DNA from 3 places in the Pseudomonas tolaasii NCPPB 2192 genome. Region 1 is predicted to be linked to each of the others. Evidence: predicted binding sites of a transcription regulator. Region 1 holds the regulator's gene; each other region holds the start of a gene.
What was found. The regulator FliA, encoded in region 1, starts transcription of late flagellar genes. The targets are predictions, from matches to a motif close to CTAAAGTTTNNNNNNNNNNNGCCGNTAA.
Positions count from the first base shown of each region.

Region 2: a site for FliA is predicted at 7,309-7,336, ahead of motA (flagellar motor stator protein MotA). Genes of this name have one in related genera too.
Region 3: a site for FliA is predicted at 6,762-6,789, ahead of ATI14_RS13885 (methyl-accepting chemotaxis protein). Genes of this name have one in related genera too.

Region 1 is NZ_PHHD01000001.1:3,559,919-3,570,103, forward strand. Features, by position in the region: gene flhB (flagellar biosynthesis protein FlhB) at 1-517, shown strand, start outside; gene ATI14_RS16570 (cold-shock protein) at 683-883, shown strand; gene flhA (flagellar biosynthesis protein FlhA) at 1,142-3,256, shown strand; gene flhF (flagellar biosynthesis GTPase FlhF) at 3,268-4,584, shown strand; gene fleN (flagellar synthesis regulator FleN) at 4,689-5,522, shown strand; gene fliA (RNA polymerase sigma factor FliA) at 5,519-6,259, shown strand; gene ATI14_RS16595 (chemotaxis response regulator CheY) at 6,428-6,802, shown strand; gene ATI14_RS16600 (protein phosphatase CheZ) at 6,821-7,609, shown strand; gene ATI14_RS16605 (chemotaxis protein CheA) at 7,621-9,816, shown strand; gene ATI14_RS16610 (protein-glutamate methylesterase/protein-glutamine glutaminase) at 9,865-10,185, shown strand, end outside.
Region 2 is NZ_PHHD01000001.1:2,096,148-2,106,332, reverse strand. Features, by position in the region: gene ATI14_RS09765 (N-acetylmuramoyl-L-alanine amidase) at 1-321, opposite strand, end outside; gene tsaE (tRNA (adenosine(37)-N6)-threonylcarbamoyltransferase complex ATPase subunit type 1 TsaE) at 337-807, opposite strand; gene ATI14_RS09755 (NAD(P)H-hydrate dehydratase) at 795-1,655, opposite strand; gene queG (tRNA epoxyqueuosine(34) reductase QueG) at 1,719-2,801, shown strand; gene ATI14_RS09745 (trimeric intracellular cation channel family protein) at 2,780-3,397, opposite strand; gene orn (oligoribonuclease) at 3,580-4,122, opposite strand; gene rsgA (small ribosomal subunit biogenesis GTPase RsgA) at 4,231-5,262, shown strand; gene motB (flagellar motor protein MotB) at 5,369-6,385, opposite strand; gene motA (flagellar motor stator protein MotA) at 6,389-7,240, opposite strand; gene ATI14_RS09720 (HDOD domain-containing protein) at 7,408-8,943, shown strand; gene ATI14_RS09715 (rhodanese-like domain-containing protein) at 9,001-9,816, shown strand; gene asd (archaetidylserine decarboxylase) at 9,833-10,185, shown strand, end outside.
Region 3 is NZ_PHHD01000001.1:2,992,264-3,002,448, forward strand. Features, by position in the region: gene ATI14_RS13860 (beta-galactosidase) at 1-949, shown strand, start outside; gene ATI14_RS13865 (EstA family serine hydrolase) at 1,032-2,177, shown strand; gene ATI14_RS13870 (OmpA family protein) at 2,321-3,514, shown strand; gene pdxH (pyridoxamine 5'-phosphate oxidase) at 3,542-4,189, shown strand; gene ATI14_RS13880 (outer membrane lipoprotein) at 4,454-4,918, shown strand; gene ATI14_RS13885 (methyl-accepting chemotaxis protein) at 5,056-6,705, opposite strand; gene nhaA (Na+/H+ antiporter NhaA) at 6,874-8,049, opposite strand; gene ATI14_RS13895 (PLP-dependent cysteine synthase family protein) at 8,266-9,360, shown strand; gene ATI14_RS13900 (NAD(P)/FAD-dependent oxidoreductase) at 9,496-10,185, opposite strand, start outside.

The DNA of each region.
Region 1 (10,185 bases):
CGTGGATGCGCCGATCCAGCTGTGGGAAGCCCACAAGAAACTGCTGATGACCAAGCAGGAAGTGCGCGACGAGCACAAGGACCAGGAGGGGCGCCCGGAGGTCAAGCAACGCATTCGCCAGCTGCAGCGCGAGATGTCCCAGCGCAAGATGATGGCGGCGGTGCCCGACGCCGACGTGGTCATCACCAACCCGACCCACTACGCCGTGGCCCTCAAGTACGACCCGGAGAAGGGTGGTGCGCCGATGCTGCTGGCCAAGGGCAGTGACTTTACTGCACTGAAAATCCGCGAAATTGCCGTGGCCAACGACATCCTGTTGCTGGAGTCGCCGGAACTGGCGCGGTCGATCTTCTATTCCACCGATCTCGATCAGGAAATCCCTGCCGGCCTGTACCTCGCCGTGGCGCAGGTGTTGGCCTATGTCTATCAAATCCGCCAATACCGCGCGGGCAAAGGCAAACGTCCGGAGCCGCTGAAGGATCTGCCGATTCCACCGGAGTTGCGTCGCGACGCCTGATTGCCGGCTTTTGCGCGACGCTCATGTCTGAAAAATTGACACCGTTCCATTCGTCCGAAACCCCTGCTGACTGTCAATGTTGACAGTAGTCAGGGGTGCGGCCCCGCGGTTCCATAGCGCCAGGCACCTGCGCACACGTAGTCAAGAGATGCAGAGGACTGGGCCATGGAAGCGATCACCGGCACGATCAAGTCATATAACCGCAGCACCGGCGAGGGGTTCATCCTGCTGGACGACGCGGGCGAATCCGTGCGTGTCGACCTCAAGAGCTCGGCGGGGGTATGGCTGCAACAAGGCCAGCGCGTGCAGTTCGGTAGAATCCACCGGCCCAAGGGCGTTTTTGCGCTCTATATCAAGGTTATTTAGCGGCCTGCCTGCCTGCACAGGCCAATAGTGTGGGAGCTGGCTTGCCTGCGATAGCGCCGGGTCAGCTTGCTCATCCTCGACTGACTCACCGCCATCGCAGGCAAGCCAGCTCCCACACTTGAACGGGGTGTCCCTCGATGATCGTCGTCTTGAAACCAAAGTTGGAAGGCTTCTTGCAATACCGCCTTCAAGACGCCCTCAGGCGTCAAAACTTTGCTTCAAGGAACACGAGGAATACCGGTGGTAGATCGCTCTCAAATGCTCAGCACGGCCCGTGGCACCCTGACTGACCTGTCGCGGGGCAACCTGGGCGTGCCGTTGTTGTTGCTGGTGATGCTGGCAATGATGATGTTGCCGATGCCGCCGTTCCTGCTCGATGTGTTCTTCACCTTCAACATCGCCCTGTCCGTCGTCGTACTGCTGGTGTGCGTGTACGCGCTGCGGCCGCTGGATTTTGCGGTATTCCCGACCATTCTGCTGGTGGCGACCCTGTTGCGGCTGGCGCTGAACGTGGCTTCGACCCGTGTGGTCATGCTGCACGGCCAGGACGGCCACGCCGCCGCCGGTAAAGTGATCCAGGCCTTTGGTGAGGTGGTGATCGGCGGCAACTATGTCGTCGGTATTGTGGTGTTCGCGATCCTGATGATCATCAACTTCGTGGTAGTGACCAAGGGCGCCGGGCGGATTTCCGAGGTGAGCGCACGGTTTACCCTCGACGCCATGCCCGGCAAACAAATGGCCATCGACGCCGACCTCAACGCCGGCCTGATCGATCAGAACCAGGCCAAGGCACGCCGTCTGGAAGTCGCCCAGGAAGCCGAGTTCTACGGCTCCATGGACGGTGCGAGCAAATTCGTGCGCGGTGATGCCATCGCCGGCCTGTTGATTCTGTTCATCAACCTGATCGGCGGCATGGCAGTCGGGATCTTCCAGCACGGCATGACCTTTGGCGATGCGGGCAAGGTCTACGCCTTGCTGACCATCGGTGACGGTTTAGTGGCGCAATTGCCATCACTGTTGTTATCCACAGCAGCGGCCATCATGGTGACCCGTGCGTCGGGCTCCGAAGACATGGGCAAGCAGATCAGCCGCCAGATGTTCGCCTCGCCCAAAGCGCTGGCCGTGGCGGCGGGCATCATGGCGATCATGGGCATCGTGCCGGGCATGCCCCACGTGTCGTTCCTGAGCATGGCGGCCATGGCGGCCGGCGCTGCCTACCTGTTCTGGCGCAAGCAAAATGCGGTCAAGGTACTCGCCCAGCAAGAGATCGCCCGCCAGCAGGACCTGTTGCCATCCCCGGCCCGCGCCCAGGAAACCAAGGAGCTGGGCTGGGATGACGTGACCCCGATCGACATGATCGGCCTGGAAGTCGGCTACCGCCTGATTCCCTTGGTGGACCGCAACCAGGGTGGGCAATTGCTCGCGCGGATCAAAGGGGTGCGCAAGAAACTGTCGCAGGACCTGGGCTTCCTGATGCCCACCGTGCACATCCGCGACAACCTCGACCTTGCGCCCAGCGCCTATCGCCTGACGCTGATGGGCGTGATTCTCGCCGAAGCCGAGATCTACCCGGACCGCGAACTGGCGATCAACCCGGGCCAGGTGTTCGGCACGCTCAACGGCATTACCGCCAAAGATCCGGCTTTCGGCCTGGAAGCGGTGTGGATCGAAGTCAGCCAGCGCAGTCAGGCGCAGTCCCTCGGTTACACCGTGGTGGACGCCAGCACGGTGGTCGCCACCCACCTTAACCAAATTCTGTACAAGCACTCCCACGAGCTGATCGGCCACGAGGAAGTCCAGCAATTGATGGGGTTGCTGGCCAAAGCGTCGCCAAAACTGGCCGAAGAACTGGTGCCCGGCGTGCTGTCACTTTCGCAATTGCTCAAAGTGCTGCAAGCGTTGTTGGCCGAACAGGTGCCGGTGCGCGACATCCGCAGCATTGCCGAGGCCATCGCCAACAATGCCGCCAAGAGTCAAGATACTGCCGCTCTGGTGGCTGCGGTGCGTGTCGGCCTGTCCCGTGCCATCGTGCAAAGCATTGTAGGCATTGAGTCTGAGCTGCCTGTGATCACCCTGGAGCCAAGGTTGGAACAAATATTGCTCAATAGTATTCAGAAGGCAGGGCAAGGCCAGGAAGAGGGCGTTCTGCTGGAGCCAAGCATGGCTGAAAAACTGCAGCGTTCGTTGATCGAAGCCGCACAGCGCCAGGAAATGGCGGGCCACCCGGTGATCCTGCTGGTGGCGGGCCCGGTTCGAGCGATGTTGTCGCGGTTTGGTCGCCTGGCAGTTCCGAATTTGCACGTTTTGGCTTATCAGGAAATTCCTGACAACAAGCAAGTGACTATCGTCGCGACAGTAGGGCCCAACGGCTGAGGTAGTGGGTTATGCAAGTTAAGCGTTTTTTCGCCGCCGATATGCGTCAGGCCATGAAACTGGTTCGTGATGAGCTGGGCGCCGATGCCGCGATTATCGGAAACCGTCGCATTGCCGGCGGTGTCGAGCTGACGGCTGCCCTGGATTACACTCCCCAGGCGCTGGCGCCGCGCGTGCCGAACATGGAGCTCGAAGACGAGTTGCGCAAGACCGCCTCGCGCATTGTGTCGGCCCAGGCGGAATTGAGCATGCGTGGCGACAGCGATGCCACCACCAATCGCCAGCTGTTCGCCGGGTTGCCGCTGACCGCGTCCGAGCCGTTGGTCGAGCCCACTTTCAAAGAACCACCGCGTCCTGCTGCGCCTGCCCCGGCGCCTGCGGTTGACCCGCGCGTGTTCGATTCGATGCGTTTTGAGCTCAACGGTCTGCGTGAACTGCTGGAAGTGCAGCTCGGCTCACTGGCCTGGACCCAACTGCAAGGCAGCAAACCGCAACAGGCCAACCTGTGGCGCCGCCTGCAACGGATCGGCCTGTCCGGCCCGTTGTCCCGCGACCTGCTGGCGCTCACCGCCGAAGTCGAAGAGCCGCGCCAGGCCTGGCGCATGCTGCTGGCGCACTTGGCGCGCATGATCGTCACCCCGGAAATCGAACCCCTGGAAGAGGGCGGTGTGATCGCCATGGTCGGCCCTGCCGGCATGGGCAAGACCACCACCCTGGCCAAGCTGGCCGCGCGTTATGTGCTCAAATACGGCGCGCAGAATATTGCGCTGGTGAGCATGGACAGTTATCGCATCGGCGCCCAGGAACAGCTCAAGACCCTGGGCCGCATCCTCAATGTGCCGGTGACCCACGTCGACCCGGGCCAGTCCCTGGCCAATGCCCTCGATCCACTGCTGCGCAAGCGCGTGGTGCTGATCGACACCGCCGGCCTGCAAGCCAGCGACCCGGCCTTGCGCATGCAGCTCGAAAGCCTGGCCGGGCGTGGCATCAAGTCGAAAAATTACCTGGTGCTTGCAACCACCAGCCAGAAACAGGTTCTTACCGCTGCGTACCACAGCTACAAGCGTTGCGGCCTGGCCGGTTGCATCCTGACCAAGCTCGATGAAACCGCGAGCCTGGGTGAAGTGTTGAGCCTGGCGATCAGCCATGAATTACCGGTTGCTTACCTGACCGACGGCCCGCGGATTCCGGATGATCTGCATCTGCCGCGCCGTCATCAGTTGGTCAGCCGTGCCGTCAGTGTGCAAATGCAAGAAGAGCCTAGCGAGGAAGCGATGGCTGACATGTTCGCGGACCTCTACCACAACCCGGCAAAACGGGTCGGTTGAGGGCAGTGAACACCGTGAAAAGTATCTACATCGATGGTCTGCAAGCGATTCACGCGGCCAAGCCATGTAGCCTGCGTCTAAGCAAGACAAGGTAAAGAAATAAAATGGGCAGCATGCATCCCGTACAGGTGATCGCGGTGACCGGCGGCAAAGGTGGCGTCGGGAAAACTAACGTGTCAGTGAATTTGTCCCTGGCCCTGGCAGAGCTTGGCCGTCGCGTCATGCTGCTGGATGCTGACCTGGGGTTGGCAAATGTCGACGTTTTGCTCGGGCTGACACCCAAACACACCCTCGCCGATGTGATTGAAGGCCGCTGTGAGCTGCGCGATGTGCTGCTGCAAGGCCCCGGCGGCATTCGCATCGTGCCGGCAGCCTCGGGCACCCAGAGCATGGTGCACCTGAGCCCGGCGCAACATGCCGGCCTGATTCAGGCTTTCAGCGACATCGGCGACAACCTCGACGTGCTGGTGATCGACACCGCCGCCGGGATCGGCGAGTCCGTGGTCAGCTTCGTGCGCGCGGCGCAGGAGGTGCTGTTGGTGGTCTGCGATGAACCCACTTCGATCACCGACGCCTACGCCCTGATCAAACTGCTTAACCGTGACTACGGCATGAACCGCTTCCGCGTGCTGGCCAACATGGCCCAGAGCCCGCAGGAAGGGCGCAACCTGTTCGCCAAGTTGACCAAGGTCACGGATCGCTTCCTCGATGTCGCCTTACAATACGTCGGCGCAGTTCCGTATGACGAGTGTGTGCGCAAGGCCGTGCAAAAGCAGCGTGCGGTCTATGAAGCGTTCCCTCGTTCGAAGTGCGCACTGGCGTTCAAGGCCATTGCCCAGAAGGTCGATACCTGGCCGTTGCCTGCCAACCCGCGGGGGCATCTGGAGTTTTTCGTCGAGCGTTTGGTGCATCAGACGAGCGCAGGACCGGTGCTATGACATCCAGCGGCTACAACCTTTACAAAAAGTCGGCCCGTGACAGCCAGGGCGAATTGATCGAGCGTTATGCGCCTCTGGTCAAGCGCATTGCCTATCACTTGCTGGCACGCCTGCCCGCCAGCGTGCAGGTGGAAGACCTGATCCAGGCCGGCATGATCGGCCTGCTCGAAGTGTCGACCAAATACGACGCGAGCAAGGGTGCGAGTTTCGAGACGTATGCGGGCATCCGCATCCGTGGCGCGATGCTCGATGAGGTGCGTAAAGGGGATTGGGCGCCGCGTTCGGTACACCGCAACACGCGAATGGTCAGTGACGCCATTCGCGCAATTGAAGCAAAAACCGGTCGTGACGCTAAAGATCATGAAGTTGCGGCCGAACTCCAATTGAGTCTCGACGATTACTACGGGATTTTGAACGATACCTTGGGCAGCCGCCTGTTCAGTTTCGACGACCTGTTGCAGGACGGCGAACACGAAGGGCTGCACGAGGACGGCGCGAGTGCACATCTCGAACCGTCGCGTGACCTGGAAGACGAACGTTTCCAGGGGGCGTTGGCGGAGGCGATTGCCAATTTGCCGGAGCGTGAGCGACTGGTGTTGGCGCTGTACTACGACGAAGAGCTGAACCTCAAGGAAATCGGTGAGGTCCTGGGGGTCAGCGAGTCGCGTGTCAGCCAGCTGCACAGCCAGTGCGCAGCCCGCTTGCGGGGGCGATTGGGAGAGTGGCGCGCGCGCTGACAGGCAGTGTGGGGACACTGCAGACGCTACCGCGAAGGCTTCATGTTTTCGCGGATCAGTTCCGTGGTGCCCTGGGCAGTCCTTTTTGTGTAACGCCTGTTGATTGAAATGGCGCGTCCAGGTGCTGGGCGCGTTTAAGACTGCTTGGAGGTCGAATTGGACAAGAACATGAAAATCCTCATCGTTGATGACTTCTCAACGATGCGGCGGATCATAAAAAACCTGTTGCGTGACCTTGGGTTCACCAACACGGTCGAGGCGGATGACGGCCTGACGGCTATCCCGATCCTCAACAGCGGAAGCATCGACTTTCTGGTAACCGACTGGAACATGCCGGGCATGACCGGTATCGACTTGCTGCGCCACGTGCGCGCGGATGAAAAACTGCGCAGCCTGCCCGTGCTGATGGTGACCGCCGAAGCCAAGCGTGAACAGATCATCGAAGCCGCCCAGGCCGGGGTAAACGGTTACGTGGTCAAGCCATTCACCGCATTGGCCTTGAAAGAGAAGATTGAAAAAATCTTCGAACGCATCCACGGCTGATGTCATCACGGGGGAGCTATGGAGCATAAAGAAACGTCGCAGGGAGACTTTGAGTCGACCCTGAAAAAGCATGCGCATCAGTTGGTCGACAGCCTTGAAAAAGGCCAGTTCGGCGACGCGGTGCAGTTGATCCATGAGCTCAACCAGACCCGTGACCGCGGCCTGTATCAGGAAGTGGGCAAGCTCACGCGCGAGCTGCACAGTGCGATCGTCAATTTCCAGATTGACCCGCACATGCCCCAGGCCGAAGAGATCTCGCAGATCACCGATGCCACCGAACGCCTGTCCTATGTGGTCAGGCTGACCGAGGCGGCGGCCAACCGCACCATGGACCTGGTGGAAAACGCCACGCCGCTGGTCAACGGCATGGCCAACGAAGCCCAGGCCCTGAGCCACGACTGGAGCCGCTTCATGCGTCGCGAAGTGGGCGCCGAAGAGTTTCGTGAGCTGGCGCGTCGGGTCGACAGCTTTCTGTCGCGCAGCGAGCAGGAAAACCGCACGGTTTCCAGCAACCTCAACGACATTCTGCTGGCTCAGGATTACCAGGACCTCACCGGCCAGGTGATCAAGCGCGTGACCCAACTGGTCACCGAAGTGGAAAGCAATTTGCTCAAACTGGTGCTCATGGCTGGCCAGGTCGATCGTTTTGCCGGTATCGAACATGACCGCGCGGCGATCCTCTCGGAAAAAGATCCAAAAAAACATCTCGCCAAGGGTGAAGGTCCGCAGATTCATGCCGATAAACGTGAAGACGTTGTATCCGGGCAAGACGACGTAGACGATTTGTTGTCCAGTTTAGGCTTCTAAGGAGCACCCACATGAGCTTCGGCGCCGATGAAGAAATCCTTCAGGATTTCCTTGTAGAGGCCGGCGAAATTTTAGAGCAACTGTCCGAGCAACTGGTCGAGCTGGAAAGCCGACCGGATGATGCGAACCTGCTCAATGCAATTTTTCGCGGTTTTCACACTGTAAAAGGGGGCGCCGGCTTCCTCCAGCTCCATGAGCTGGTGGAGTGCTGCCACATCGCCGAGAACGTGTTCGACATCCTGCGCAAGGGTGAACGCCACGTTGATTCGGAATTGATGGACGTGATTCTCGAAGCACTGGATGCAGTCAACGGCATGTTCAGCGAAGTTCGCGAACGTGCCCCGATCACCGCTGCCACCCCGGAACTGCTGGCTGCCCTGGCGCGCCTGGCCGAACCTGCCGACCCATCGGCGGCGCCGGTTGTCGTTGCGGCACCCGAGCCTGTGGTGCAAGCCGAGCCGGATGTGACGGACAGTGAGTTCGAACAGCTGCTCAACTCCCTCAGCGCGGTCAAGGCCGAAGCCGAGGCGCCGCGGGCACCGGTTGCCGAACCCGCCAGCGAAGACATCACCGACGCAGAGTTCGAATCCCTGCTCGACCAGTTGCACGGCAAAGGCCAGTTCGCCGCTGACGCCGTGGCACCTGCCGCCGCGCCTGAAGCGCCAGCGACCAACGCCAACACCGACATTACCGACGACGAATTCGAAGCGCTGCTCGACCAATTGCACGGCAAAGGCACTTTTGCTGCCGAAGCCTTGCCGGAAGTCGCTGCCACTGCTGCCACTGGCGCCGCGCCGGCTGCAAGCCCGGAGCCTGCCGGCGACGGGCTGATCACCGACCACGAGTTCGAAGCCCTGCTCGACGAGCTGCACGGCAAAGGCAAGTTCAGCGAAGTGGCACCGGCCGCCGTCGCCACGGCGGCACCGGTGGCCGCCAAAGCCGCCGCGCCCGCCGCCAAGCCTGCTCCGGCAGCGGCGGCTGCCCCGGCTCCCGCGCGTGCTGCTCCGGCACCGGTGGCCGAGAAACCCGTCAGTGAAGCCGAAACCACCGTGCGGGTGGATACCGCGCGCCTGGACGACATCATGAACATGGTCGGCGAGCTGGTACTGGTACGTAACCGCCTGGTGCGCCTGGGCCTGAACAGCGGCGACGAGGCCATGCAAAAGGCCGTGTCGAACCTGGATGTGGTCACCGCCGACCTGCAAACCGCCGTGATGAAAACGCGGATGCAGCCGATCAAGAAAGTCTTCGGCCGCTTCCCGCGCTTGGTTCGCGACCTGGCGCGTCAGCTCAAGAAAGAGATCAACCTGGAGCTGGTGGGCGAAGAAACCGACCTCGACAAAAACCTGGTCGAGGCCCTGGCCGACCCGCTGGTCCACTTGGTGCGCAACGCCGTCGACCACGGCGTGGAAACCCCGGAAGAGCGCGAAGCCGCAGGCAAGTCGCGCAACGGCAAGGTGATTCTGGCGGCGGAGCAAGAAGGCGACCATATCCTGCTGTCGATCACCGATGACGGCAAAGGCATGGACCCGACGATTCTGCGCAACATTGCGGTCAAGCGCGGCGTGATGGACAAGGACGCCGCCGACCGTCTGACCGACACCGAGTGCTACAACCTGATCTTCGCCCCGGGCTTCTCGACCAAGACCGAGATCTCCGACGTGTCCGGCCGTGGCGTCGGCATGGACGTGGTGAAGACCAAGATCAGCCAGCTCAACGGCTCGATCAATATCTACTCGACCAAGGGCCAGGGCTCGAAGATCGTCATCAAGGTGCCGTTGACCCTGGCGATCATGCCGACCCTGATGGTGATGCTGGGCAACCAGGCGTTCGCTTTCCCGCTGGTCAACGTCAACGAAATCTTCCACCTCGACCTGTCGCGCACCAACGTGGTGGACGGCCAGGAAGTGGTGATCGTGCGCGACAAGGCGTTGCCACTGTTCTACCTCAAGCGCTGGCTGGTGGCATCGGCCAAGCATGAAGAGCAGCGCGAAGGCCATGTGGTGATTCTCTCCGTGGGCACCCAGCGCATCGGCTTTGTGGTCGATCAACTGGTGGGCCAGGAAGAAGTGGTCATCAAGCCTTTGGGCAAAATGCTGCAGGGAACCCCGGGCATGTCGGGTGCGACCATCACCGGTGACGGTCGGATCGCGCTGATTCTCGATGTTCCGAGCATGCTCAAGCGTTACGCCGCTCGGCGTATTTGATTCTGGAGGGGCAGGGCGGTAGTGCCCGCCCCGCCTAACGGAGTGTTTATGGCAGTCAAGGTCCTGGTGGTGGACGATTCGGGTTTCTTCCGCCGCCGCGTCTCGGAAATTCTTTCCGCCGACCCAACGATTCAGGTGGTCGGTACGGCCACCAACGGCAAAGAGGCGATTGATCAGGCCATCGCGTTGAAACCGGACGTGATCACCATGGACTACGAGATGCCGATGATGGATGGCATCACGGCCGTGCGGCACATCATGCAGCGCTGTCCGACCCCGGTGTTGATGTTTTCCTCACTGACCCACGAAGGCGCCCGGGTGACCCTGGATGCGCTGGACGCCGGTGCGGTGGACTTCCTGCCGAAGAAT
Region 2 (10,185 bases), 1.5 Mb from region 1:
CACGGCCTTTTTCAGGTCGATGACCACGCGCAAGTCAGTCGGCGTGCGCTGGGCCGAGCGCATGGCGGTAATCGGGGTATTGGCGGTGGAGACTTTCAACGGCGCGGCCAGGGTTGCACCGTTGATGTCGATCACCAGACGATCAGGCGAGGACAGGGTAAAAACACTGTGCTGGACCGGGCCAGACAGGTCGAACACCAGTCGCGTGTTATCCGGCGCTCGCCACAGGCGAACACTTTTCACCTGAGAAGCAGCCAGAGCATTGAACGTCATTGCCGCAAGCAACACCCCTACGACAGTAACCAACGCGCGAAAGCGCATACCTAACCCCACCAATTATTTGAATTCCAATGCCAAAGCGGCGCACCACGACTGGCCGCGCGCGCTCTGGGGCAACAACTTCAGCTGACGTCCTGTTTCATGCGGCGTAATGGTAATGGTCAGGTCCGGCTTTGGCAAAAAGCCTGTGCCTTTATCTGGCCACTCGATCAGGCACAGTGCGTCTTCATCGAAGTAATCACGAATGCCCATGTACTCCAGCTCTTCAGGGTCGACCAGGCGATAGAGGTCGAAGTGGAAGGCGCGGATTGCCCCAATCTCGTAGGGTTCAACCAGTGTGAACGTAGGGCTTTTGACTGCCCCGGTGTGGCCCAGACCACGAATAATCCCGCGTGACAGCGTGGTCTTGCCCGCCCCCAGGTCGCCCTCGAGAAAAATCAGCCCGGCGCCAGCCGTCACCTGAGCGATGCGATGACCGAACGCGACCATCGCGCCTTCATCGGCCAGGAAAAGGGTTACTTCAGACACGGCGACTGCTCCTCCAGCAATTGTCGAATGGCGGGTATCAGGTCGCTGGCGGCCAGGCCGCGACCAAAACTGCCCTGGCGATCCCCCGCCGTGGCGTGCAGCCACACGGCCAGGCAACCTGCTTCATAGGCTGGCATGCCCTGGGCAAGCAAAGCCCCCACCAAACCCGCCAGCACATCGCCAAGCCCGGCCGTGGCCATCGCCGGATGGCCCTGGTCACAGCGCGAAACACGTCCGTCCGGGCTGGCAATCAAACTGCCAGCACCCTTGAGGATAGCCACTGCATTGAATGTCTGACTTAAAACGCGCGCCACCTTAAGGCGGTCAGCCTGAACCTCGGCTGTCGTGATGCCCAACAAGCGCGCGGCCTCACCCGGATGCGGGGTGATCACCGAGTTGGCGGGCAAACTCACGCCGCCCTTCGCCAGCTGATTCAAGGCGTCGGCATCCCAGACTTGCGGCTGCCCGGCGTTGGCGGCGACGGACAGCAGGCTTTTACCCCAGGCAGCGTCCCCCAGACCCGGGCCGATCACGATGACGGAGATTTTTTCCAGCAGCCCCATCAGTTGGTTGGCAGAACTGACGCCAACGGTCATGACTTCCGGCAAGCGCGCCAACGCGGCAGGCACGTGCTCGGGCCGGGTCGCCAAAGAAACCATGCCGGCCCCGCTGCGCAGCGCGCTTTCGGCGCTCAGCAGTGCCGCGCCGCCAAAGCCGCGGTCACCGCCAATGACCAGCAGGTGGCCGAACAGGCCTTTATGGGCGTCCGGGGAGCGTGCAGCCAGTTGCGGCAAATGGCCGGGCAACAAGGGCTGCACGTCGGTTATTTCGTGTTTTGTCTGCGGCATGCGTCTTCAAGCTCCGATGTCTGGCAGAATTATACGCATCTAACCTGTGGTTTCCCGTGTCTCATGCCTGCTATTACCTCCGATCTGCCCGCCCTCGCCCAATCGATCAAAGACTGGGGCCGCGAGTTGGGCTTTCAACAAGTCGGCATCAGCGGCCTGGACCTGGCCGAGCATGAACAACACTTGCAACGCTGGCTCGACGCGGGTTACCACGGCGAGATGGAGTACATGGGCGCCCACGGCAGCAAACGCTCGCACCCCGATGAACTGGTGCCGGGCACCTTGCGCGTGGTCTCACTGCGCATGGATTATCTGCCGGGCGACACGCAAATGGCGCAGTTGCTGGCAAAGCCGGAAAAAGCCTACATCTCGCGCTACGCCCTGGGCCGCGACTATCACAAGCTGATCCGCAAGCGCGTGCAGCAACTGGCCGACCGCATCCAGGCGCAGATTGGGCCATTCGGCTTTCGCGCATTTGTCGACAGCGCGCCGGTGCTGGAAAAAGCCATCGCCGAAAAGGCCGGCCTCGGCTGGATCGGCAAAAACACGCTGGTGCTCAACCGCAAGGCCGGCAGCTATTTCTTCCTGAGCGAGCTGTTTGTCGACTTGCCGCTCCCCGTCGACCCGCCCCACAGCACCGAGCACTGCGGCCGCTGTACCGCTTGCCTGGACATTTGCCCGACCAACGCGTTCGTCGGACCCTACGTGCTCGACGCCCGGCGCTGCATTTCCTACCTGACCATCGAACTCAAGAACGCCATACCCGAAGACCTGCGCCCCCTGATCGGCAACCGGGTGTTCGGCTGCGATGACTGTCAGATCGTTTGCCCGTGGAATCGTTTCGCCCGCGCCACCGGCGAAAGCGATTTCAAGCCACGGCATAACCTGGACAACGCCGAGCTGGCCGAATTGTTTATGTGGGATGAGGAAAAATTCCTCAGCAGCACCGAAGGCTCGCCGCTGCGTCGTGCCGGTTATGAGCGCTGGCTGCGCAACCTGGCGGTGGGGTTGGGCAATGCACCGTCGAGCATTCCAGTGCTCGAAGCGTTGAAGGCACGCCGGGATTACCCGTCAGAATTGGTACGCGAACACGTCGAGTGGGCGCTGAATCAGCACGCCGCGCGTCAGTGTACGTCGTCGTTGTAGACAAACTTGGGCATTTCCCAGTGAAAACGGATCGCCAGCAGGCGCAATAGAAAACCGCTGAACAGGGTCAGCAGAATCGCCTGCTCGCTGGGCAGTTCCAGATACAGGCACAGCATGTAAAACCAGGCGGCGAGGAACGACACGCTGGCGTACAGCTCGCGTCGGAAGATCAGCGGAATGTCGTTGCAGAAGATGTCGCGCAGGATGCCGCCGAACACCCCGGTGATCACGCCACTGACCGAGGCCACCAGCATGCCGTGGCCCATTTCCAGGGCGGTCATGCAGCCGATCAACGTGAAGGCCACCAGCCCCAGGGCGTCCAGCGCCAGAAACAACGAGCGCAGGCGGCGCATCAGCGGCGCGATGAAGATCGTCACCAGTGCCGCGATGGAGGTCAGCACCAGGTATTCCGGGTGCTTGACCCACGTCAGCGGGTAATGCCCCAACAGCACATCGCGCACCGAACCACCGCCCAGGGCCGTGACGCAGGCGATCAGCACCACACCAAACCAGTCCATGCCGCGCCGGCCGGCGGACAAGGCACCGGTCATGGCTTCGGCGGTGATGGCGATGAGGTAGAGCATCAACAGCATGATGGCGATCCTTGCGATTAGGCCGGCAGTCTAATCATTTGGTGGTGGCACCAAAAGGGGGCATCTGGCGAAAGACCGCGTCGGCCCTATCGCAGGCAAGCCAGCTCCCACATTTTGAATGGGTTCACAAATCAACGTGTGGGAGCTGGCTTGCCTGCGATGAGGCCAAGGCAGGCACTGCAAATTCAAGCCTTGATGAAATGCTTGCGGTAATGCTGCAACTCGGCAATCGACTCGCGAATATCATCCAGCGCCAAATGGGTGCTGCCTTTATGGAAGCTGTCCTTGACTTCCGGCGCCCAGCGCGCGGCCAGCTCTTTGAGGGTGGACACGTCCAGGTTGCGGTAGTGGAAGTAACTTTCCAGCCCTTTCATGTGCGTATAAAGGAAGCGACGGTCCTGGCAGATACTGTTGCCGCAGATCGGCGACTTGCCCTTGGGCACCCACTTTTCCAGAAAGGCGATGGTTTCGGCTTCGGCTTCGGCCATGCTGATACGGCTGTCGCGCACGCGCTGGGTCAGGCCGGAGTTGCCGTGGGTGCGGGTATTCCACTCGTCCATGGTGGCGAGCACGGCGTCGCTGTGGTGGATCGCGATCACCGGACCTTCGGCCAAGGTGTTGAGGTTGCTGTCGGTGACAATGGTCGCCATCTCGATGATGACGTCAGTGTCGGGGTTCAGACCGGTCATTTCCAGATCGATCCAAATCAGGTTCTGTGGGTTTTGCATGGCTCTATTCTCTTGGCACCTTGGCTTAGCTGCGCAGTTTAGCAGGCAGGGGCGTGCTAGACTCGCGACCGTTTTACCCAACCTTTGCATTATCGAAACGGAACACCAATGGCCAAACGCCAGCTCAATCGCCGCCAAAACTGGCGCATCGAAAAGATTCAGGGTGAGCGCGCCGCTCGCGCTGCCAAACGTGAATCCTCCGCCGTGGAAGCGCTGGAAGGCGGCGACCTGGGCCCCGAACAAACGGGGCTGGTGATCGCGCACTTTGGTGTGCAGGTCGAGGTCGAGGCCCTCGAAGGCGAACTGGCCGGCCAGGTGTTCCGCTGTCACTTGCGCGCCAACCTGCCCGCACTGGTGACCGGTGATCAGGTGGTATGGCGCGCCGGCAACCAGGGGATCGGCGTTATCGTCGCCCAACTGCCGCGCACCACCGAGCTGCGTCGCCCGGACAGCCGCGGCCAGCTCAAGCCGGTGGCGGCCAACGTCGACATGATCGTGATCGTGTTCGCGCCCTTGCCCGAGCCCCATGCCAACCTGATCGACCGCTACCTCGTCGCCGCCGAGCACGCCGGCATCCGCCCGCTATTGCTGTTGAACAAATTCGATCTGATCGACGAGCAGAACGCTCCGGCGCTTAACGCGTTGCTGGCGGTTTACCGCACCCTGGGTTACCCGGTGCTGGAAGTCTCGGCGCATCACGGTAATGGCATGGAACAGCTGCAACAGCAGTTGGACGGGCGCATCAGCGTGTTTGTCGGCCAGTCGGGCGTGGGTAAATCCTCGCTGGTCAACAGCCTGTTGCCGGAAGTCGAAACCCGCGTGGGCCCGTTGTCGGAACTGTCCGGCCAGGGCACCCACACCACCACCACCGCGCGGTTGTTCCACTTCCCGGGCGGCGGTGAGCTGATCGACTCCCCGGGCATCCGCGAATTCGGCCTCGGCCACGTCAGCCGCAGCGACGTGGAAGCGGGCTTCATCGAGTTCAACGACCTGATCGGCACCTGCCGCTTCCGCGACTGCAAACACGACCGCGAGCCGGGGTGTGCCTTGCTCAAGGCGCTGGAAGAGGGCCGCGTTCAGCAGCAGCGGATGAACAGCTACCGGTCGATCATTGCGAGCTTGCCGGAGAGCAGTTACTAATCTTTGTGGCGAGGGAGCTTGCTCCCGCCGGGGTGCGCAGCGCCCCTAAAAAAGCTGGGGACTGCTGCGCGGTCCAGCGGGAGCAAGCTCCCTCGCCACAGAAAGATCATTCCGCCTTAGGCGCCGTAGGATCCTTCACCCCACCATCATCAAACAGGTTCAGCTTCTGCCGCAGTTCATGGGCCGGCAACGGCTCCTGCCCCGGTGGGATGGCATTCGGGTCCGCCGGCACTTCACCCGGCGCACCTTCACCCGGCGTCGGAGCGGGCGCGGCACCTTGATCCCCTTCAATCGCACGCTGGGCCTTTTTGGTCAGCACCACGATGTCGATCCGGCGGTTGACCGGGTTGAACGGATCCTGTTGATCAAACAACTGCGAAGAGGCAAAGCCCACCACCCGCGCCACTTGCGGGTCCGGGTAGCTGCCCGCCACCAGCGCACGGCGTGCGGCGTTGGCACGGTTGGCCGACAGCTCCCAGTTGCCGAAGTCGCCCTGCCCCGCGTAAGGCTTGGCGTCGGTGTGGCCGCTGATGCTGATCTTGTTCGGCACCGCTTTAATGGTATCGGCCATGGCCAGCAGGATGTCTTCAAAATACGGTTTCAGGCGCGCGCTGCCGGAGTCGAACATCGGCCGGTTGGCGGCATCGGTGATCTGGATACGCAGCCCCTCAGGCGTGATCTCGAAGGAAATCTGGTCCTTGAATTTGAGCAGTTGCGGGTTTTCTTCGACCTTGGTCTGCAGCTCCTGCAGCAGCAATTCCAGGCGTTCCTTCTCGACCTGCTCGGCCATGGTCTCGACCTTTTCGCGCTCGATCGGAATATTTTCCTGCGGCGATTCGGTCTTGATTTCCGGGTTGATGGTGCGCTCGGGCGCCAACTGCGGCGAGCCGCCCAGGTCGATCACAAACGGCGTGCCGCTTTCCGAAAAGCCGATCGGGTCCTTGAAATAACCGGCGATGGCGATCTTCTGTTCCGGCGTAGCGGTGGACATCAGCCACAGCACCAGGAAGAACGCCATCATCGCCGTCGCGAAGTCGGCAAAGGCGATTTTCCAGGCGCCGCCATGGTGCCCCGCAGCGAAGCGCTTGACGCGCTTGATGATTATCGGCTGGTTGTTTTCCATGACTTAACGACCGCGAACCGCTTGTTCCAACTCGGCAAAACTTGGGCGGTGTTTCGGGTACAGCACCTTGCGCCCGAACTCCACCGCCAGCGATGGCGGCATGCCCGACGCCGAAGCCACCAGGCAAGCCTTGATCGCTTCGTACAGATTCACTTCTTCCTTGGCATCGTGGGCCAGGGAGGTGGCGAGCGGGCCGAAAAAACCATAGGCCGCGAGAATACCGAAGAAGGTACCGACGAGGGCCGCGCCCACGTGCATGCCGATGGCCTTCTGGTCACCTTCGCCCAGGGACGCCATGGTCACCACGATACCCAGTACCGCCGCGACGATACCGAAACCGGGCATGCCGTCGGCGATGCCGGTCACCGCGTGTGAGGGGTGCTCCAGCTCTTCCTTCAGGCTGAACAGCTCCATGTCGAACAGACCTTCCAGCTCGTGGGGAGCCATGTTGCCGGAAGACATGATGCGCAGGTAATCACAGATGTACGCGGTCATGCGCTCATCTTTGAGCACGGCCGGGTACTTGGCGAAAATCGGGCTGGCGGCGGCGTCTTCGATGTCGCCCTCGATGGCCATCATGCCTTCGCGGCGGCTCTTGTTGAGGATCTCGTAGATCAGCCCCAGCACATCCAGGTAGAAGGTGTGGGAGAAGCGCGAGCTGAACATGCCCAGTGATTTCTTGACCACATGCATGGTCATGTATCCGGGGTTGGCCTGCAGGAATGCACCAAACGCAGCACCCCCAATAATCAGCACTTCAAAAGGCTGGATCAGCGCGGCAATTTTACCGTGGGACAGAACGTATCCACCCAGCACGCTTGCGATGACGACGATGATGCCGATAATTTTAGCCATAGGGGTTTTGTACTTGCGCCGTCGGGTTCATGGACATATTGGGTGTAGCTGAAAAACTCTTGTTCTACTTATCGGCAAAACTGCGCCAGACTATAGCCCGTTAAGGCGAAAAGCCAATTCGGCCCGTTCCGGGCGTGTTGAACGCAAGTGATGATCGCGCCCCAATCATGGCCAATGAAACGACAGTCCCAACTGCAAAACCCACCACCCTCGCCGCGTGGATCAAGCGCCTGGACGATGTGTTGTTGCCCGTCCCGCAAGCCAGCCACGAGCGCGTGTGCAAAGCCATTCGCGACAGCCGCAGTTCATTGCGAGACATTGCCGAGCTGATGCAAAACAGCCCGGCGCTGGTGCTCGCGGTGATGCGCGAAGCCAACAGCCATACCCATGGCAGCCTGTCGGAGCCGGCGGAAAACCTCGAAATCGCGCTGAACCGCCTGGGCCTGAAACGCGCCGAAGCATTGCTGGTGCGTCTGCCCTCGGTACCCGAGAAAGAAATTCCTGTGGCGCTGCGCCAACTGCTGCTGATCAGCCAGCATGCCTCCCAACAAGCCAACGGTTTGTTCGCCAGCCGACTTGCGCGGCTGTGGCAGGACATTCATTGGGGCAGCCTGCTGTTTCTGTCGCCGTTGTGGCCGATGGCCGTGGCCTTTCCCAAACTGCTGGAAGAATGGGAACTGCGGGTGATCCACAAAGGCCAGTCGGCGCGCCGGGTCGAGCATGAACTGTTCGGCGTACGTCTGCTGGACCTGTGCCTGGGCCTGACCGAAGCCTGGCACCTGCCGATCTGGGTATCCCAGGGCTACACCCTGCTATTGACCGAGCAACGTTTGCTGGTCAAGGCGCTGCACATCGCCCGCGAAGATGACGCCCTGCGCCATCAACAACGGCTGGATGCCGAACCCAACCTGCGACGCTGGTTGAACCAGCCCGCCAACACCGTATTGCTGGCCAACGGGCTGGCGATGTCGGCTCAGGAATCCTGGACCTGCCCGCACACCGAGCGCTGGCAATACCTCACCGCGCTTTACCTGCAAGCGCCGCTGGGCGACGTGCAGCAGCAGGTTCACCAGCAAGCCGTCACCAGCGCCCGCACCACCTTGATGCCCGACCTGTGGCACCCGGCGCTGTCGCTGATCTGGCCGTGGCATGTGCAGAAGGTCCACCGCGGTTTGCTGCCGGCGCCACCGCCCACTGCCGAATCGTTAGCCGTCTGGCGCAAACGCTGCACCGAGCTGCTCGTCGAACCGAGCCGATTTGCCAACGCCATGCACCTGACCACCTGCGCCAGGGAAGCTCTGGTTGCCAGCGGCATGCAGCGCGTGTTGCTGTTTATGGCGGACCGCGCCCTGAGCACCTTGCGCGTGCACCAGGCCGACGGATTGCCCAGGGACGCCGCACACCTGAGCCTGGACGTGGTCAACAGCACGCTGCTGCAGCGCCTGCTGGAAAAATCCGCCCAGGTGCGCCTCACCCCGGCCAATCACGCACAATTCTCTGCACTGCTGCCACCGATCCTGCGCCGGCTGTTCACCGGCGAACATTTGCTGCTGCGCTCACTGAGCTGCAATGGTCGCGTGGTGATGCTGATGGTCGCCGACCAGGGCGGCGGGCCGTTCTCGGAGACGACGGTGCAAGCCTTTGGTAAAACCGCTCAATGCATCGAAAAGGCGCTGCACAGCTTTACCAACCGCAGCGCCTGATGCTTGCGCTACAATCGTCCTCTTTTATCGCCAACATTTGTGCCCAGGAGACCTCACATGCCTGACTTCTCTGGCTTGCCGCTGGTGATCGAATCCAGCGACCTGCAAGGTCGCCTTGATGCCGAACACCTGATTCTGGTGGACCTCACCAGCGCCGCCCGCTACGCCGAAGGGCACATCCCCGGCGCGCATTTTGTTGACCCCAAGCGCACCCAGCTGGGCCAGCCACCGGCGCCCGGTCTGCTGCCCCACAAGGCCGACCTGGAAAAACTCTTCGGCGAACTGGGCCACACCCCGGACGCGACCTACGTGGTTTATGACGACGAAGGCGGCGGCTGGGCCGGGCGTTTTATCTGGATGCTCGACGTGATCGGTCACCAGAAATACCACTACCTCGACGGCGGCCTGCTGGCCTGGCTGGAAGAAAAATACCCGGTGAGCACCGACGTGCCTTCGCCTGTCGGTGGCCCGGTCAGCCTGACCTTGCACGACGGCCCGACCGCCACCCGCGAATACCTGCAAAGCCGTCTGGGCGCCGCCGACCTGGGCATCTGGGACGCACGTGGCCCGCTGGAATATTCCGGCGAGAAAGTCCTGGCAGCCAAGGGCGGCCACATTCCCGGCGCGGTGAACTTCGAATGGACCGCCGGCATGGACAAGGCGCGCAACCTGCGCATCCGCCGCGACATGCCGCAGATCCTCGAAGACCTCGGGCTGACCCGCGACAAAGAAATCATCACCCACTGCCAGACTCACCACCGCTCTGGCTTCACCTACCTGGTGGCCAAGGCGCTCGGTTATCCGCGAGTCAAAGGTTATGCCGGTTCCTGGGGCGAATGGGGCAACCACCCCGACACCCCCGTTGAGATTTAAGGTTTAAGGACACGTAATGAAAAAGCAGTTGTTTATCCTCAGCCAGTACTTGCTGCCGCACCACTTGTTGTCGCGCCTGGCAGGTTGCATCGCCGAATGCCGCGTGCGCTGGTTCAAGAACGCGTTCACGGCATGGTTCGCCAAACGCTATCAAGTGGACATGTCCCAGGCGCTGGTTGAAGACCTGACCGCCTACGAGCATTTCAACGCCTTCTTCACCCGCGCCCTGAAAGACGGCGCCCGCCCGCTGGATCAAACGCCGGACGCGGTCCTTTGCCCGGCCGACGGTGCGATCAGCCAGCTCGGCCCGATCGAACACGGTCGTGTGTTCCAGGCCAAAGGCCACAGTTTCAGCGTGCTGGAGTTGCT
Region 3 (10,185 bases), 570 kb from region 1:
CGACCACCGCGATGACCCGTGGCTGATCGGCTATTTTGCCGACAACGAACTGGCTTGGGCCGGGCCGGGCGACGACCCGAAATCCCGCTACGCCCTGGCCTACGGTACGTTGCGCATGACCACCGATGTGCCGGCCAAGCGTGCCTTCCTCAAGCAATTACGCGACAAGTACCGCAACGAAGAAGGCATTTCCCGGGCCTGGGGCATCCATTTGTCGGGTTGGGAGTTGATGGAAGATCCGGGCTTCGTGCCGCCGATGCCAAGCCCCGAGCATCCGGAAATCGAAGCCGACTTCAAATACTTCCAGAAGACCTTCGCCGACGCCTACTTCAAGACCATCTCCGATTCGCTGAAATGGCACGCGCCAAACCAACTGTTGCTGGGCGGCCGCTATGCCGTCAGTACCCCGGAGGCCGTGGAATCCTGCGCGCAGTATTGCGATGTGCTGAGTTTCAACATGTACACCCTCAAGCCGCAGGACGGTTATGACTTCGCCGCTCTGCGTGCGCTGGACAAGCCGGTGCTGATCACCGAGTTCAACTTCGGCTCGGCAGACCGTGGCCCGTTCTGGGGCGGCGTGACGCAATTGGCTCGCGAAGAAGATCGTGGCGCGGCTTACGGCAACTTCCTCAAGCAGGCCATGGCCGAGCCGTCGATTGTCGGTGTGCATTGGTTCCAATACCTCGACCAGCCAGTGACCGGGCGCCTGCTGGACGGTGAAAACGGCCACTTCGGCCTGGTCGGCATCACCGATGTGCCGTTTCAGGGGTTTGTCGACAGCGTGCGCAAAAGCAATCTGGCAACGGTCGATCAGTTAGGTAAAGAGGCGGAAAAAGCCAAGGCCGCCAGCGCGGTGCGTGAAAGCGAAAACGGCAAGGCCGGGCGCGACGGCAAAGGTGCGGGGCAGGGCGCCGGGCATGCGGGCGGGCACTCCGGAAATGGCCATTGATTCATGTTTGACGGGTTCACAAAAGCCGTAAGGGCTGGAACAATGGCCGCCATTTCTTAACGCGTTTTCCGAGGCGGATCAGGTGCAGATTCAGGGTCATTACGAGCTCCAGTTCGAAGCGGTACGTGAGGCATTTGCCGCACTGTTCGATGACCCGCAAGAGCGTGGCGCCGGGTTGTGCATCCAGATCGGCGGCCAGACCGTCGTCGACCTGTGGGCCGGTACCGCCGACAAGGACGGCGCCGAAGCCTGGCACAGCGACACTATCGTCAACCTGTTTTCCTGCACCAAGACGTTTACGGCCGTCACGGCCCTGCAATTGGTGGCTGAGGGCAAGTTAAAACTTGATGCGCCGGTCGCCGACTACTGGCCCGAATTCGCCGCGGCGGGCAAGGAAGCCATCACCCTGCGCCAACTGTTGTGCCATCAGGCCGGGTTGCCGGCGATCCGTGAAATGCTGCCCGCCGAAGCGCTGTACGACTGGCCGTTGATGGTCGACACCCTAGCGGCCGAGGCCCCATGGTGGACGCCGGGCGAAGGGCATGGTTACGAGGCCATCACGTACGGCTGGCTGGTTGGCGAGTTGTTGCGTCGCGCCGACGGGCGCGGGCCGGGAGAATCCATCGTGGCACGGGTCGCACGGCCTCTGGGGCTGGACTTTCATGTCGGGCTGGCGGACGAAGAGTTTCATCGTGTCGCTCATATAGCGCGCAGCAAAGGCAATATGGGCGATGAAGCCGCGCAACGTTTATTGCAAGTAATGATGCGTGAACCTGCGGCAATGACGACCCGTGCATTTGCCAACCCACCGTCTATTCTGACCAGCACTAATAAGCCTGAATGGCGACGCATGCAGCAGCCGGCGGCAAATGGTCACGGTAACGCACGCAGTCTCGCGGGTTTTTATAGCGGTTTGTTGGACGGTAGTTTGCTGGAAAGCGACATGCTCGAACAATTGACGCGCGAACACAGTATCGGGCCGGATAAAACTTTATTGACTCAAACCCGTTTCGGTTTGGGTTGCATGTTGGACCAGCCGCAATTGCCCAATGCCACGTTCGGCCTTGGCCCGCGTGCATTTGGGCATCCCGGGGCGGGTGGCTCGGTGGGCTTTGCCGACCCGGAACATGATGTAGCGTTCGGGTTTGTGACTAATACACTGGGGCCGTATGTACTTATGGACCCGCGTGCGCAGAAGTTGGTCGGAATATTGGCCGGTTGTCTGTAAAGCGCTTGCCGTTTCACGTTTTTTTGTTACAAAGGCAACTATAAGAAGGCGCTGAACGAAATTGTGTAACTTTAATGTTCTGTAAGCGTCTGTTTAACGGGTCATCCAGACCCCCTGGTTTTTTCTCATTTTGTGGATATCTCATGTTATCGAACAAGTCCTTGGCACTGGCGCTGTGCCTCACTATTACCGGTTGCGCACAAACTCCACAAAATGATGCCGACGGCGGGCATTGGTGGTCATTTGGCTCCGACAAGGCTGCCACCAAGGACGCAGTGACCCAAACCGACGCGAAGCCGGATGCCAAGCCGGACGCCAAACCCGCCGCCGGAGCCAAACCTGCCGCCCCGGTGGCTGCCGCCGCTGCGACTCCAGCCCCAGCCCCGGCTGCCGCCGCGCCTGCCCCGGTAGCCAAAGCCGAAACCGGCTCCAGCTGGTGGCCGTTCTCCTCCAAAAGCGCCGATGAAAAAGCCGCCGACGCCAAGGCTGACCTGAAAGCCGACCTCAAGGCCGCAACCCCTGCGCCAGCTGCGGATGCCGCGCCGGCTGTCGCCAAGACCGACACTGATACCAAATGGTGGTGGCCGTTCGAAAGCAAGCCAAAGCCACTGGCCAAGGTCGACGTGACCAACGTGCCGATGCCTGACCCGAAAATCACCCAGGCCTGGCTCGACGACTATGAGCCGCGCCTGCGCGCCGCCATCAAGGACAGCAACCTGCAACTGGAACGCCGTGAAAACGTGCTGGTGGTGATCGCCCCGGTAGACGGCTCCTACAACCCTAAACGCCCGGCCATGCTGTTGCCGGTGACCCTGGGCCCGTTCACTCGCGTCGCCAAGGCTGTTGAAGGCGACCCGAAAACCGCCGTGCTGGTACTCGGCCACGTGGACACCAACGGTGCCGAGCCGGTGAGCCAGGCGCTGACCCGTGAGCGCGCGCAGTCCATCGCGTCGATTTTCAGCCTCAGCGGCTTGAAGCAGGACCGCCTGATGATGCGCGGCATGGGTGACCTGATGCCACGTGCCGCCAACGACAGCACCCAGGGTCGCGCGCTGAACCGCCGTATGGAAATCATGTTCACCCAGCGCACCACCATGCTGGCCTTGCTGAACAAGTACAACTCGGGCAAACCACCGGTTGCCGAGATGGTTGCCGTGCAGACTGCCCCGGCCCCTGTACCGGCCCCGGCCGCGAAGAAAGCCGCTCCAGCGAAAAAGGCACCGGCCAAGAAAGCCGCCGCCAAGCCTGCCGCCAAAAAAGCCGCTGCCAAACCGGCCGCGAAAAAAGCTGCACCGAAGGCCGATGCAGCCGCCACGAACGACCAGGCCAAAAACTGATCCGTTGAAACAGAAGGATAAAACCGCATGACCCAGGCACTGGCCGATATGCGCCGTGACTACACACGGGACGGTTTGAGCGAGGCACAAGCCCCGAGCGAGCCGTTTGCGTTGTTCCACCAATGGTTTGGCGACGCGGTGAAAACCGAACAGCCGCCGGTGGAGGCCAATGCCATGACGCTGGCGACCGTCGACCAGGAGGGGCGCCCGCACTGCCGCATCCTGTTGCTTAAAGGTCTGGATGCACAGGGTTTTACCTTCTTTACCAACTATCAGAGTGCCAAGGGCGAACAGCTCGCGGCACGGCCGTTCGCGGCGATGACTTTCTTCTGGCCGACCCTGGAGCGCCAGGTGCGCATCGAGGGTCGGGTGGTCAAGGTCACGCCGCAAGAGTCGAATGCTTATTACCAGGTGCGCCCGCTGGGCAGTCGCCTGGGCGCCTGGGCTTCGCCGCAAAGCAAGGTCATTCGTGACCGCGAAGAGCTGCACGACCTGCTCAAGGCCACCGAACAGCGTTTCAGCGATAGCCAACCCGATTGCCCTGAGCATTGGGGCGGTTACCGTCTGCTGCCCGAACGCATCGAGTTCTGGCAAGGCCGCGCCAGCCGCCTGCATGACCGCCTCAACTATCGTCTGGATGCAGGCGAATGGACGCGCGAGCGTCTGGCCCCCTGAATTTCGCTTGTTGCCGCCTTCCTGGAATATTGCACGCCGCTCCGACGTTTTACTGATGAGCTTCGGGGCGCACGCGTGCGTGGCTACTACACTGTCGAGCAGGGCATGACATTTTTTGGCACACGTCGAGTGCTACCATTCGTCGAGTTTTCTGGTACTGGCAGTCTGTACTAAGGCTGAATGAAAGCAATTTTCTGCCTGGCTTGCCGTGACAGGCGCCAAGCCGCAGCGTCTAATGAATACCTGTCCTTTGGAGTTGATGCTATGCGTAAGTCCGTTTTACTGGTTGCCTGCTTTACCACCCTGTCGTTGCTGCTGGGTGGCTGCGCCTCGAGTCTGACCGGCGACTCGTACTCCCGTGACGAGGCGCGTCGTGTACAAACCGTTCGCATGGGTACCATCGAGTCCCTGCGCCCTGTGAAGATCGAAGGTACCAAGACCCCAATCGGCGGCGCTGCTGGCGCGGTCATCGGCGGCGTTGGCGGCAGCGCCATCGGCGGCGGTCGTGGCAGCATCGTTACCGCAGTGATCGGCGCCGTAGCCGGCGGCCTGCTGGGCTCGGCCACCGAAGAAGGCCTGACCCGTACCCAGGGCGTGGAAATCACCGTTCGTGAAGACGACGGCAGCATGCGCGCCTACGTCCAGGCGGTTCAAGAGAACGAAATCTTCCGCATTGGCGACCGTGTACGCATCATGACCGTCAACGGTACCAGCCGCGTTACCCGCTAAGCGTCGGTTGCAGAAACACAAAACCCCCAACCGGGTGACCGGTTGGGGGTTTTTGTTTTTAAAGGTCGTAACTGTCACTGTGGCGAGGGAGCAAGCGCCCTCGCCACAAGGTTGCGCTGGCCCCTCCAAGCTTCATTTCACACCTGGAAGTGCTTCACCATCGTATTCAGCTCGTGCGCCAGGCTCGCCAGCGATTGCGAGGCGGCGGTCGTTTGCGTCGAGCCTTCTGCCGACTGCACCGACAACTGCTGAATGTTCAGCAAGTTGCGATCCACGGCCCGTGCCACATCAGCCTGTTCCGCCGCCGCTGTGGTTATCACCAGGTTGCGGTCGTTGATCTCGTCATTCGCCGCCAGAATATCGGCCAGTGCCTGCTGTGCCAGTTCGGCCAGGCCCAGGGTTTGTTGGGTCATGGTGCTGCTGTCGAGCATGGTGTTGACGGTGCTCGCGGTGTTGGTCTGAATGCTGCCGATCATCTGCTCGATTTCCTGGGTCGATTGAGCGGTGCGATGGGCCAGGGCACGCACCTCGTCGGCGACCACGGCAAAACCACGCCCGGCTTCCCCGGCGCGGGCGGCTTCGATGGCGGCATTCAGGGCCAGCAGGTTGGTCTGCTCGGCAATGGTGCGGATTACATCAAGCACCTTGCCGATACCTTTGGCCTGTTCGGCCAGGCCACCGACCTGCCCGGAACTGAGTTCGACCCCACGGGTCAGCGCCTGAATGGAATTCAAGGCTTCGACCATGCGCTGTTGGCCTTTAAGGGCGATGCTGCGCGACTCCTGGGACAAGTCGGAAGTCGAGGCCGCGTTGCGCGCGACGTCTTCAATGGCCGTGGTCATCTCGGTAACAGCGGTGGCGGCTTGCTGGATTTCTCCGTGTTGCTGTTGCAGATCGCGACTGCCCTCAGCGGTCACCGCATTCAGTTGTTCCGCTGCCGCCGCCAGTTGGCTGGATGAACCGGTAATTTGCCGCAGGGTTCGCACCAGGTTGTCGCGCATGGTTTCCTGGGCGCGGAGCAAGCGCGTGGCTTCGTCGTTGCCTGTTGGTGTAATGGGTTGCGTAAGATCGCCTTGGGCAATGGTTTCGGCCACACGCACCGCTTCGTTGATCGGCCCGGTGATGCTGCGGGTCAGCAGCCAGGCCACCAGCACGGTGCCGGCACTCACCAGCACAATGACGATCGCGATACCGCTGACCGCGTGTTGGTAAGCCTGTTCGGACGTTCGGCCAGCCTGTTCTGCGCCTTTGTTGGCGAGGTCGATCAACTGGTCGAAATTCTTGGTCATCTGCTCATAACTTTCGCGGATGTTGTTGAGAAAGTCGCGGGCGCCGGCCTTGTCGCCCGAGCGCGAGCGCTTGAGCATCTCGGTGTGGTTCTTCGCATAGCCCTCCAGGCTCTGGTTGAACACCTCGAGCCGGGACTTCTCATCCGGGGTGCGCAGCAACGTGGCGTATTGCCCCAGTTGTTCCTTGACGGCTTTCAGGCGCCCGGCGGATTTGTCCTCGTAGGTCTGCATGTCGGCATCGCTCGAAGACAAAATGTGCGCCATTTCACCCAGGCGGAAACGGTCAAGCGAAGCATTGGCCAAGGCCAACAACCGCACGCGCTGCATCCAATTGTTCTGAATGTCCGCCGCCTGGGACTGGACCTCGCCAATCTGTTTGAGCGCAAACAGGCCAAGAAACACACTCAGCGACGCAATAGCGGCGAAGCCGATGAAGGCTCTGGCCGCGATTCTTATATTTCTCAGGAACATGGGCTTGTCGCTCGGGCTGAAACACATGGGGGAGCACATTCGGGCGGGTGTCCCGGAGAGGGCACTGAGGTCGCCACACCCAATAGTCGGCGGGGGAGGGCAAGTCTTTAGGTGGGCAAAGATGAAACCTGAGCCCTGGCCAAAGAAAAACCCCAACCGGCTGCCCGGCTGGGGTTTTGAGTGTGTTTCAGGCGATCAGGCTTGTTTGCGGCTGGCCATCGCCGTGACCGCGTAACCAATGCAGGCGGCCAGTATGGAACCGGTCAGAATGCCCATGCGGTCCTCACCGGCAAATTCGCTGACGCCCGGCACAAACGCCAGTGAGCCGACGAACAGGCTCATGGTGAAGCCGATGCCACAGAGGATGGCCACGCCGAACACCTGGCCCCAATTGGCGCCGCTGGGCAGCGCGGAGAGGCCGGTTTTGACTGCGACCCAGGTCAGGCCGAAGACACCAATGGTCTTGCCGATCAACAGGCCGGCAGCAATGCCCAACGGTACGTGATGGGTGAAGCTTTCCAGGCTGACGCCGGTCAGGGACACGCCCGCATTGGCGAAGGCGAACAGAGGCAGGATGCCGTAGGCGACCCACGGGTGCAGGGCGTGTTCAAGTGTCAACAGCGGTGACGGCTCGGCATTTTTGGTGCGCATCGGGATGCAGAACGCCAGTGTCACGCCGGCCAGCGTTGCGTGCACGCCGCTCTTGAGCACGCACACCCACAGGATCAGACCGATGATCAGGTACGGCCCGAGCTTGATCACGCCCAGGCGGTTCATCGCGATCAGCGCAATCAGGCAAGCGCCTGCACCCGCCAGCGAAGCGCCGGACAGGTCAGTGGAATAGAACAGCGCAATCACGATGATCGCGCCCAGGTCGTCAATGATCGCGAGGGTCATCAGGAACAGTTTCAGCGACACCGGCACGCGCTTGCCGAGCAAGGCCAGCACACCCAATGCGAAGGCAATATCGGTGGCCATCGGGATGGCCCAGCCAGCGAGGGCCGCAGAGTTGCCCTTGTTCAGCGCCCAGTAGATCAGCGCCGGCACCACCATGCCGCCAATGGCCGCTGCACCGGGCAGCACCACTTGCGACGGTTTGGACAAATGGCCGTCGAGCAGCTCGCGTTTGACCTCAAGGCCGATCAGCAGGAAGAACAGGGCCATCAGGCCGTCGTTGATCCACAGCAACGCGGGTTTGGCGATTTTCAGTGCGCCGATCTGGGCGACCACGGGCACGTCGAGAAAGGCGTTGTACAGGTGCGACAACGGTGAGTTGTTGATGATCAGCGCCAGGGCGGCAGCGGCGATCAGCAACAGACCGCTGGCGGCTTCCAGCTGGAAGAAACGGGTGAAAGTGCTACGCAGAGGCACGAGATGCTCTCCAATCCAGGTTCAATAGGTGGGTACCCTAACCCGTACTGTTAGTTGTTAAAACAAAAGTTATATTCTTATTTGTTATAAGCGTTGAGCTGGGTGGGCTTTGCGTGAAAGCCTAGCAATTGTGTGTCTAATTGAGTCGCCACTGTATCTGTGTGCAGTGTAGGAAAGCCCCTAAAATCGGGGCTGAAATCTTTAGAGATCCACCTTATGAGCGACCACCGTACCTGGGCCCGCGAAGCCATTCGCATCATCGAAGCGGACTTCCAGCGCAGCGCCGACACGCACCTGATTCCGTTGCCATTACCGGGGTTGCCGGGTATCGAGTTGTACTTCAAGGACGAGTCCAGTCACCCCACCGGCAGCCTGAAGCACCGGTTGGCCCGCTCGCTGTTTCTGTATGCCCTGTGCAATGGCTGGCTCAAACCGGGTGCACCGGTGATCGAGGCGTCCAGCGGTTCGACGGCGGTTTCCGAGGCGTACTTTGCGCGCCTGCTCGGCTTGCCGTTTATTGCGGTGATGCCGGCCACGACGTCCCAGGCGAAGATCGACCAGATCGCCTGCTACGGCGGCAGGAGTCATCTGGTAAACGATCCGACGCAGATCTACGCCGAATCCGAACGATTGGCGAAGGAAAGCGGCGGCCACTTCCTTGACCAATTCACTTACGCCGAGCGCGCCACCGACTGGCGGGCGAACAACAACATCGCCGAGTCGATCTTCCAGCAGATGCGTTTCGAGCATTTCCCCGAGCCGAGCTGGCTGATTTCAAGCCCCGGCACGGGTGGCACCACGGCGACCCTGGGGCGTTACGTGCGTTATCGCCAGCATTGCACTCGCGTGCTGTGCGCCGATGCCGAGCGCTCGGTGTTTTTCGACTTCTACCAGACCGGCGACGCCAGCCTGCGCCTGGACTGTGGTTCGCGCATCGAGGGCATCGGCCGCCCGCGGGTCGAAGCGTCGTTCTTGCCCCAAGTGATCGATGCGATGGTCAAAGTGCCGGATGCGCTGTCGCTGGCGGCCATGCATTACCTGGCCGGGCGCCTCGGGCGGCGGGTGGGTGGTTCCAGCGGGACCAACCTGATCGGCGCCCTGGTGGCGGCGCAGCAGATGAAAGCGGCGGGGGAATCGGGTTCGATCGTGGCGATCTTGTGTGATGGCGGCGAGCGGTATGCAACCACCTATTACGATCAGGCGTGGCTTACCGCGCAGGGTTACGAGCTGGGCAGTTTGATCGCGGCCGTTGCGGCGAGTGTGGAGCGGGGGGAGCCTCTGCCGGACAGCATCTTGCGAGCCAATATCTGATTCAACGCTCAAACCAATGTGGGAGCTGGCTTGCCTGCGATAGCGGTGGTTCAGTCAATAAACACGTCGACTGATACTCCGCTATCGCAGGCAGGCCAGCTCCCACAATTGATGGTGCTGGTCGTAATAACGTGATCAGGCCTCAAGGCCCAACATATCCCGCGCCAATGCCTCGGCAATCCGGATACCGTCCACGCCTGCCGACAGAATCCCGCCCGCATAACCCGCGCCTTCACCGGCCGGAAACAGGCCTTTCACGTTCAGACTCTGCATCGCTTCGTTACGGGTAATCCGCAATGGCGATGACGTGCGGGTCTCGATCCCGGTCAATACTGCGTCGTGCAGCGAGTAGCCCTTGATCTGCTTCTCGAACGCGGGGAGCGCCTCACGGATGGCTTCGATGGCGAAGTCCGGCAAGGCCAGGGCCAGGTCACCCAGTGCCACGCCTGGTTTGTAGGACGGTTCGACACTGCCAAGGGCGGTGGAGGGTTTGCCTGCGATGAAGTCTCCTACAAGCTGCGCCGGCGCTTCGTAGTTGCTGCCGCCGAGGACATAGGCGTGGGACTCCAGGCGTTCCTGCAGTTCGATACCGGCCAGCGGGCCGCCCGGGTAATCCACTTCGGGGGTAATGCCGACCACGATGCCGGAGTTGGCATTGCGTTCGTTACGCGAGTACTGGCTCATGCCGTTGGTGACGACGCGGTTCGGCTCGGAAGTCGCCGCGACAACCGTACCGCCGGGGCACATGCAGAAGCTGTAGACCGAGCGGCCGTTTTTGGCGTGGTGCACCAGCTTGTAGTCGGCGGCGCCGAGTTTCGGGTGCCC